DNA from 2 places in the Ruegeria sp. YKSE079 genome. Region 1 is predicted to be linked to the other one. Evidence: riboswitches for the same ligand, from Rfam matches in the RefSeq annotation. Region 1 holds a riboswitch; the other holds the start of a gene.
The links. Region 1 has a riboswitch for cobalamin ahead of AC2FMY_RS15620 (DUF1636 family protein). Riboswitches for the same ligand answer to the same signal wherever they lie in the genome.
Positions count from the first base shown of each region.

Region 2: it holds a riboswitch for cobalamin, as region 1 does, so the genes downstream of both, AC2FMY_RS01355 (hypothetical protein) here and AC2FMY_RS15620 (DUF1636 family protein) in region 1, are expected to answer to the same signal.

Region 1 is NZ_JBXWRJ010000017.1:11,511-16,134, reverse strand. It holds gene cobN (cobaltochelatase subunit CobN) at 1-1,308, opposite strand, end outside; gene cobW (cobalamin biosynthesis protein CobW) at 1,324-2,379, opposite strand; gene AC2FMY_RS15620 (DUF1636 family protein) at 2,383-2,766, opposite strand; cobalamin riboswitch at 2,837-3,043, opposite strand; gene AC2FMY_RS15615 (LysR family transcriptional regulator) at 3,115-3,999, opposite strand; gene AC2FMY_RS15610 (NAD(P)-dependent oxidoreductase) at 4,078-4,624, shown strand, end outside.
Region 2 is NZ_JBXWRJ010000001.1:277,080-281,703, reverse strand. It holds gene AC2FMY_RS01365 (alpha/beta hydrolase family protein) at 3-854, opposite strand; gene AC2FMY_RS01360 (TetR/AcrR family transcriptional regulator) at 937-1,512, shown strand; cobalamin riboswitch at 1,576-1,781, shown strand; gene AC2FMY_RS01355 (hypothetical protein) at 1,871-2,275, shown strand; gene AC2FMY_RS01350 (protein-tyrosine phosphatase family protein) at 2,313-2,816, opposite strand; gene AC2FMY_RS01345 (DNA polymerase III subunit gamma/tau) at 2,985-4,624, shown strand, end outside.

The sequences.
Region 1 (4,624 bases):
CCAGCTTGTCCGCGCGTCAAGCAGGGTATCGGCGATGGGCTCTGCCGGCGCGGTGTCATACCCCTCGCCGCGCAGGTCCTCCAGCATCGCTTCGGCCGAAGCCAGAGCATCCAGTCCCACCGCGTGGGCCATCTGCCAGTCCTTGCCGGGATAGGTCGATAGCACCAGCACCGGCACTTGTTTTGCCTTGGGTTTCGACGTCAGGCAAAGCCAACCCGACACCCGATCCACCAGCGCCCCGATCCGGTCGGGTTCGGGTGCGTGCATTGCACGTGCGAATTGCAGATGCGCGTCGCGCTGCCCCGGCTCCTTGAACGAGATCACGCTGCCGGTGATGCGGCCATCCACTTCGGGCAGCACCACGTGCATGGCCAGGTCCGCAGGCGACAGACCCCGTTCCGCCTCGTCCCACGCCTTGCGGTTCGAGGTGGCGAGCATGGCCTGAAAAACCGGTACCCCCGCGGCATCCAGAGGCGATGTGCCTCCGCCGCCCTTGCCGGAAAAGGCGGTTGCGTTGACGAGGGCCGCAGGTGTCAGCGAAGCAACCTGCTCTGCCAGCCATTTGGCCGATGCGGGCGCTTTCAGCGACGGTGCAAACAGACCGACGGCATCATATCCGCGGGCCCGGAACGCGCGGATCAAGGCGGCGATCGGCGCCGTGTCAGCCGCGCTGAGATAGGCGCGGTAAAACGTGACAAGGATGCGGGGCTTGCCATCTTCGAAGGCGGTCTCTGCCGCGATTACCCCCTGGTCCGGGCACCACGCGCCGCATTCGGGCAGCGCTTTGGACCCCATCACCGGTCCGGCATACAATCCCGTCGCCAGCGCCATCTGTGCCAGCGCGGCCTGGGCCGCCACCTCGCCGCCGGTATCGCACAGATGCGCAAGGCGGCGCAGGGTCGAGACCGGCAGGGTGGAATAGTCGTCCAGCCGGGTATCCTCACGCCCGTCCGCTGGCAGAACAGCCAGCGCCAGCCCTTTCGATTGCGCCAGCGCATGAACCTGCTGCAGCCCGTAAGACCAGTACGGCACGCCGCCTATAAGCCGGATCAGGATGCCCTTGGCCCCCTCCAGCGTCTGTTCGACATAGGTATCGACCGACAGCGGATGCTTAAGCGCCGACAGATTTGCCAGCCGCAATGACGGCATCCGCCCCTCGGCTCCGCCGCCGCGATGCCAGCCCGCCGCGAACGCGCCAAGGTCGCTGTCGGAAAAGGACAGCACCACCAGATCGCCCGGGCTCTGGCCCAGATCGGTCGGTGTTTCGGTCTCTTCCAGACCGTGGCTTTCGCGAAAGACGACATGCATTGGCGTCTCGGTCCCTTATTCGGCGGCCTCGGCCACACCTTCGAGAATACCGCGAATTGCGGCTTCGTTGATGTCGTCATGCTCGGCAATCACCACCAGGCGCGAGCGGCGCTCTTCGCCCGGTTTCCAAGCCCGGTCGTATTGGTGGCGAACACGCGCGCCCACAGCCTGCACCAGCAGACGCATCGGTTTGTCGGATACGGCGGCGTACCCTTTGACGCGCAGGATGTTCAATTCGTTTGCCAGACGTTCGATCCGGGCCATCAGGTCGGCGGGATCGGATTGCTCGGGCAACTCGATCACGACGCTTTCGAAATCATCGTGTTCATGATCGTCCGCCCCGTCGTGGTGCGATGGGCGGGCATCCATGTCATCCTCGGCAGCGGCCTCCAGCCCCAGGATAACGCGCACGTCCACGGCCCCTTCGGCGACCTCGACCACCGGCAGCGGGCGCGGGGCCTCGGCAGCGATGATTTCCCTGGCCTTCGCAACGCCGTCGGGTCCGGCCAGGTCGGGCTTGGTCAGCAGGATGATATCGGCGCAGGAAATCTGGTCTTCGAACACCTCTGACAGCGGCGTTTCGTGGTCGATGGACTCGTCCGCCATGCGCTGGGCGTCCACCGCTTCGACGTTCGGCGCGAAGCGACCAGCGGCCACCGCCTCGGCATCGGCCAGCGCAATCACACCGTCCACGGTGATCTTCGACCGGATGTCGGGCCAGTCGAACGCCTTGAGCAACGGTTTCGGCAGCGCCAGACCCGAGGTTTCGATCAGGATGTGATCGGGGCGCGGCTCCAGCGCCATCAGCGCCTCGATGGTGGGGATGAAATCGTCGGCCACGGTGCAGCAGATACAGCCATTGGCAAGCTCCATGATGTTTTCCGCCGGGCAATCCGGAATGGCGCAACTTTTCAGGATCTCACCATCGACGCCCACATCGCCGAATTCGTTGACCACCACGGCCAACCGCTTGCCCTGTGGGTTCTGCATCAGGTGGCGGATCAGCGTGGTCTTGCCCGAGCCCAGAAAGCCGGTAATCACGGTGACGGGAAGTTTTTCAAGGGTGCTCATGGCTCAGGCTCCAATCGGGGGAATGCGGGCGGCGCAGTTCTTGCGGAAATGTTCGGGGCGGTCGCGCCACTTTACCAGCCCGTCCTCGGTGGCCAGGTATTTGGTCGCGCCTTCGACGATGATCGCGACATCGTCTGTTTCGCTCAGGTTCTCATAGACGAAGGTCCAGCGCGACGGCCCGCCACGCAGCACGATCGAACAGCCCTGATCGCAGTTCGACAGACACTCGACCGGTTTCAGCAGAACGCCATCGGGCAGTTCGACCTCGGTCAGCGCCTTGTGCAACAGCGCGCCCGGGCGCTGGGCGTCATCCTCGATGGGCAGACCCCGGCGGCAGGTGGTGCAGACCAGCAGTTCGACTGGTGCAGGCTCGGTCACGTCTCTCATCCCCCCATTCAGGTTTCGGGGAACGGGGTTTCATGCGGGCCACGGCCCGACACCGGAACACCCCGTCCGGTCTGGTCTTCGGGCGCTGGCAGGTCTCCCGGCTTACGGATGTCAGGGCTTGTCCCTGTCGGGTGTCCCGCCTTCCCGGCCTGTCGGCCAGTGGCATTTGGGCACCCTCTCCGGTCACGGTCGCGGGGGCGGCTGCGTTTGACGGTGAACCGCTGACGCATTCCCTTTTCATCTGCTCGCGCAGACACCAACAGCGCGGACATGCGGCAAGGGCAGGGGACTTGTCAAGCGCGGCGTCAGGCTTGTGAACCGTCAGGGTGAAAAAGCGACCCGCCATCGTTAACCAGCGGCATCGCCAGCCAACCTGTCCCGCAGCCATGCCTCGAAAAGGCGTGCTGAACCGGAAACCGATGTCGCCGCGTCGGATCGGATCAGGTAATGCGACTGCCCAAAGGGAATCGGTGGCCCGGCAATTTGCAGCGGTGCGCCCTGGGATATGGCATTGCGCGCAAAACGGCCGAGGATGGTGGCGTAACCCGCCCCTCCCATCACCAGTTGCAACGCCGCGACCGTGGTATCGACGGCGTGCCGGGTTGCCGATGGGTCGTGGTCAAGCCCGTGCGCCTCAAGGTAGCGCGCCCAGTTGTCCTCGTAGCCGAGAATGTGGATCAACGGCCCGCTGTGCATCTGCCGGATGGTGGGAACGGGGTCACCGGCACGGCAGACCGGAACGATGGTTTCCTCGCTCAACTTCTCGGCCATGACGCCCGGCCAATCGCCATATCCCAACCGGATCTCGATATCGACATCTGCAGGGGCGGCGCTGTCATTCCAGATATGCGACACCAGCCGCACAGGGATTTCCGGATATTGCGCGCTGAAATCAGGCAATTCCGCCGCGATCCAATAGGTGGCGGTCGAAATTGCTGCCCGTATTGTCAGGCTTTGGCGGGTGGCCGGACCAAACAGGCTGTTGGTGCTGAGCGCGATATCCGACAGCGCCCGCCGCACGGTCAGCGCATAGGATTGGCCAAGTTCGGTCAATTCGATCCGACGCGCGGCGCGCAGAAACAGTTTTTCGCCCAAATCCTCTTCCAGCGAGCGGATATGCAGCGACACTGCCGTCTGGGTCAGCCCAAGTTCTTTCGCCGCCGTGGTAAAGTTCAGATGGCGTGCCGCCGCCTCAAACGTTCGCAACCAGGCCGGATTTGGAAGGCGGTCCATTTATCACCAAAATTTTTTGACCATTGCGATCATTATTATTCGTTTCTCTTGCCGATTTCAAAGCTTCATAGTCACCGCATGAATCGTATACGCGGGCATACGCCCGCCGGGGAGGACAAATCCATGAAAGTTGGTTTCATCGGTCTGGGTAATGTGGGCCACAAACTGTCAGGCTCGCTCTTGCGGAACGGAATTGATCTGGCGGTGCATGACCTGAATGAAAATCTGGTCGACATGTTCGTCGAGCGTGGCGCCAAACGCGCGGACGGTCCGGCACAGCTGATGCGCGAATGTGACGCCGTCATCACCTGCCTGCCATCGCCTGCGGCCTCGGACGCGGTGATGCAACAGATGCTGCCCGAAGTGAAGCCGGGCAAGATCTGGATGGAGATGTCGACCACCGACGAGGCCGAGGTCAAAAGGCTCGGCGCCATGGTGATCGAGCGCGGCGGCGCCGCGGTGGACTGCCCGGTTTCGGGCGGCTGCCATCGGGCGGATACCGGCAACATCTCGATTTTCGCGGGCTGCGACCGCGCGACGTTCGAACGTATCCTGCCCTTCCTCACCACGATGGGCCGCCGCATCCTGCACACTGGCGACCTCGGGTCGGCTTCGGTTCTGAAGG
Region 2 (4,624 bases), on a different contig from region 1:
ACCTAATCGGCGATGAGTGCGGGCCACACAACGGCATTCTTACGCGCAAACGCGCCCAGATGGCCAATTTGCTTCACTCCAAAATCCTGAGGCGTCAATTCACGCCGTCGCGCATCTTGCCCATAAAGTTCGGCCAATCGCCAAACGCATTTGGGCGGGATCACCTGATCGTCCGAAAACGCAATCATATCCACTGATGCGCCACTTCTTTTCCAGTCGGGTTTCGGTAAGGTCGTTCCGGCATCCGGCAGATAGCTTTTTGCGGATATGCACCATTTTCGCCATTGCCAATAGACCGGAGCAGGTAGATCTGCTCCGAACCCAACAAGACGCCCAGGCAAATACCCCAAACTCTTAACCAGCAGCGGAACATGCCCGAACCAAAACATTCTGGCGAGCGCTTGATAAGGCCAAGGGTGATCGCGATGTTGTACCAGCCCTGAACAGACACAGATCATTCTGTCGATTTCTTCGATGCCAGGCTGCAAAGGACCGAGCATCCCGCCAATCGAATGCCCGATGACCCAAAGCTTTGAATTTGGGAACCGACGACGCATTTCCATCCGAGCCGCGGGCATGTCGACCAATGCCCAGTCGGTCATGGATGACTTGGATTTCTTTAGGTTGCCGGTCAAAGAGTGGCCGAAATCCCGGTAATCGTACGTCAGACAAGCAATTCCGCGTTCTAAGGCCAGCCACGATGCGAAATGTCTGTAGTAGTCCCTCGGAACACCGGTCGCCCCATTGAGCACGACCGTAACTTCTGGCTGTTCCTTCGCATGAAAGAGGCGGGCAGACAGTTGGTAGTCGCCCGAGTGAATAAGAAGGTCTTCAGCTGACACCTGGTCCTGCATATTTAACTCCGCGCCCCTAGACCGGTCGGTCTAGTTCTGATCTCTGGACCAATTGGTCCAGTGCTGTCAATAATCCACGCAAATGACTGAACGTCCTTTGCCAACAAAAGAGCGCCTGATTCGGGCTGCGGCCGATCTTTTCCAGAGGTCGGGCTATCACGGGGTCGGGCTGAACGAAGTTCTTTCCGTGGCTGACGCACCCAAAGGATCGCTGTATCACCATTTCCCGAATGGAAAGGCCGATCTGGCGCTTGCGGCCGCTACTTGGGCGTCCGATGTGATGCTTGGTCTTATTGCCGCGTCATTTGAGCCTGCGGAAGATTTCCAGTCCGGGGCCACAACTCTTTGCAACAAGATAGCGAAACTTTTCGACAAATCAGGTCAGTGGGATACCTGCCCGATTTCCGCTACTTTGTTCGAAGGGCCGGACAACAATATATTCCGCAACCATGCCTATCACTTGTACGAGGGTTGGATAACCGAAGTCGCACATCACGCAAGGCGACTTGGAGTGGCCGAGCCAGAATTCGCGGCAGATACTGTGTTCATACTGCTCCAGGGCGGGTGGCAGTTGGCCCGGGCAAGGCGATCTTCGGAGACCCTAAGAAACGTGCCTTGCCGCTTGAGCAAGATGTCGACGTCTAAACAAATTCAGTAAACCCGCCCGGCGCGACAAAGGTGCTTGAGCCGCAGGATTCGTCTTGACCCAAAATTGTGCGCCCGCTAGCGATTAGGCGATGGTTTCCGGCCGCGTTCACGGTCGGAATGAAAAGGGAACACGGTACGGTTCTTCCAGAACCAAATCCGCGACTGCCCCCGCAACTGTAGGCGGCGAGCGAAGCCGAAATGCCACTGGTCCAAGGGCCGGGAAGGTCGGCAAAGCAGCGACCCGCAAGTCAGGAGACCTGCCATCGGAACTGAAACTCGAACTCGGGCGGGGTGTCCGGGACAGGGTCCGATAGCTGCTTGCTGTCCTTCCCGTCCGTTGTCCTCGTCACCAGCGCGGAGGGCGCGACATGATTTGGAAATCCGACAAGCACCTGTTCACAGCAACAGTGTGCCAGAAAACCGGTAAACCCTGCCCGGCATTGGCGCAAATGGGTAAAAAACTGGCACAGGCGATATCTGCGACAAAGCCATTGACTGCAGATGACTTCGAGATCGACGGAAGTTGCGCACTTGCACATTGTGCCACTGGGTGCGATGCCAGATTCCGCGCCGATCATTCTCGCATTCGAGTATTCTGCGGTGTGAATGACGAGGCGGATAGCGAACGCCTGAACCAGATTGAAGACGCTCTATTGAACTCTTCTCGGACCGTTTTTCCCTCGGGTTGGATCAAGCAGATGCCCTGCGCGTTCCTCGAAGCAGTTCCGCAGGGCAACCGGGCGGCAGAAACCGCCTGCCACGCGCCACTTTGAAAGAACGCCAACGCAAAAAATAGCCCTCAGCCCGGCCTCAGGGCCGATCTGCCACCATCTGCCCTTTCAGCGCCCAATCCATTTGGGGTTCGGTTTCGACGGCGCAGGGGCGAATGGCGCGTAGCCGTTTCAGCGCATCCGAAGGTCGTTCACCACATTCGACCATCAACCTCAGCGCAGCCATTCCCGATCTTCCGCAACCGCCACGACAGTGGATCAAAATTCGACCACCGCCCGCAAGTGCCTGCCGCGCAGACGCACTGGTCTCGGCCCATTTCGCCTGGACATGACTGGGCGGGATACCAAAATCTTCGATCGGCAAATGGACCCATCGGCAGGCGCGCGCCTGAATATCCAAGCCGAAACTGCGCGCGCCGTCTTGGATCATTTCGACCTCTGTCGTCATCGAAATCACTAGGCCCGGTTTCCAGTCGGCAATGGTGTCGAGGTCAGAAGGATAGTCTCCGCTCCGGCCCGGCATCTGGCAGATAGCCAATGTGCCTCCGCCCACCTGCAGCCCAAATATCACCAGTTGTGACACGATTAGCTCCCACACAACCAACACGCTGAAATCTGCATTCTCCAATCGATGCCTGAGTGTTTTACCCCGGCTTGCAAGCAATCCAAACCAAAATCGGACCTGCTGCTGTGGACGCGGGCATCGCGGCACACTACGCTGCGGTTTTAAGACGAATCCGGCAGAGCAGACATGACCGACACCGCACCCGCACCCTACCAGGTTCTTGCCCGAAAATATCGCCCCGAAACCTTTGCCGATCTGGTCGGCCAGGATTCGATGGTGCGGACACTAAGAAACGCCTTTGAAGCAGACCGGATTGCGCAGGCTTTTATCATGACCGGCATTCGCGGGACGGGTAAAACCACCACCGCACGGATCATCGCCAAGGGCATGAACTGCATCGGGCCGGATGGAAACGGAAAGCCGACAACTGAACCTTGCGGTCAGTGCGAGCATTGCGTTGCGATCATGGAAGGCCGTCATGTAGACGTGATGGAGATGGATGCAGCAAGCCGGACCGGTGTTGGCGACATTCGCGAGATCATCGACAGCGTTCGCTACCGCGCTGCCAGCGCGCGGTATAAGATTTACATTATCGACGAGGTTCACATGTTGTCGACCAGCGCGTTCAACGCGCTGCTGAAGACGCTTGAAGAACCTCCGGCGCACGTGAAATTCATTTTCGCGACAACTGAAATTCGCAAGGTTCCGGTCACAGTTCTGTCTCGTTGCCAGCGCTTTGATCTGCGTCGGATCGAACCCGAAGATATGATCGGCCTGCTACGCATGATCGCCGAATCGGAGGGAGCTCAGATCGCTGGCGACGCACTGGCTCTGATCACCCGCGCAGCTGAAGGTTCGGCCCGGGATGCGACCTCGCTTCTGGATCAGGCGATCTCGCATGGCGCCGGGGAGACCTCTGCGGATCAGGTACGTGCAATGTTGGGGCTGGCGGACCGGGGTCGGGTTCTGGACCTGATGGACATGATCCTGCGGGGCGATGCGGCGGGGGCATTGACCGAACTGGGTGCGCAATATGCCGAAGGCGCCGATCCATTGGCAGTGTTGCGAGATCTGGCCGAGATCACCCATTGGGTTTCTGTTGTCAAAATCACGCCTGATGCAGCACAAGACCCGACCGTTTCGCCCGACGAACGCGCGCGAGGGATACAAATGGCACAGGCGCTGCCTATGCGCGTTTTGACGCGGATGTGGCAGATGCTGCTGAAGGCGCTGGAGGAAGTTTCTGGTGCGCCTAATTCCATGATGGCCGCCGAGATGGCGATCATTCGTCTGACTCATGTCGCCGATCTACCCAGCCCGGAAGAACTGATCAAGCGACTGCAAGATGCGCCTGCGCCACCGGCACCGAACGGCCCGGGTGGAGGAGTTCCCTTGTCAGGCGGGAGTACGTCGACCGCACAGTCAACAGCATCTTATGCGCCAGGCAACCAGTCCGCTCGGCGTCACAACAGCGGTGCGCCAGTTGCAGCCCTCGCGCAGGACCTGCAAGCCGCTTTGGGGCGATACCCAACATTCGAACACGTGGTCGAACTGATCCGCTCCAATCGTGACGGCAAGTTGCTGGTCGATGTTGAGGACGGGATTCGCCTTGTTGCTTATCAACCGGGGCGTATTGAGTTTACCCCGTCCGACAAAGCGCCCAACGATCTGGCCCAGAGGCTGGGCGCAAGCCTGCAACGCTGGACGGGCAATCGTTGGGCTGTTTCGATCGTCTCGAATGGCGAGGCACAGACGATTTCGGAAATTCGCGATGCCGTCGAGATCGCCCTGAAAAATGAAGCCAGTGCGCATCCGTTGGTGCAGGC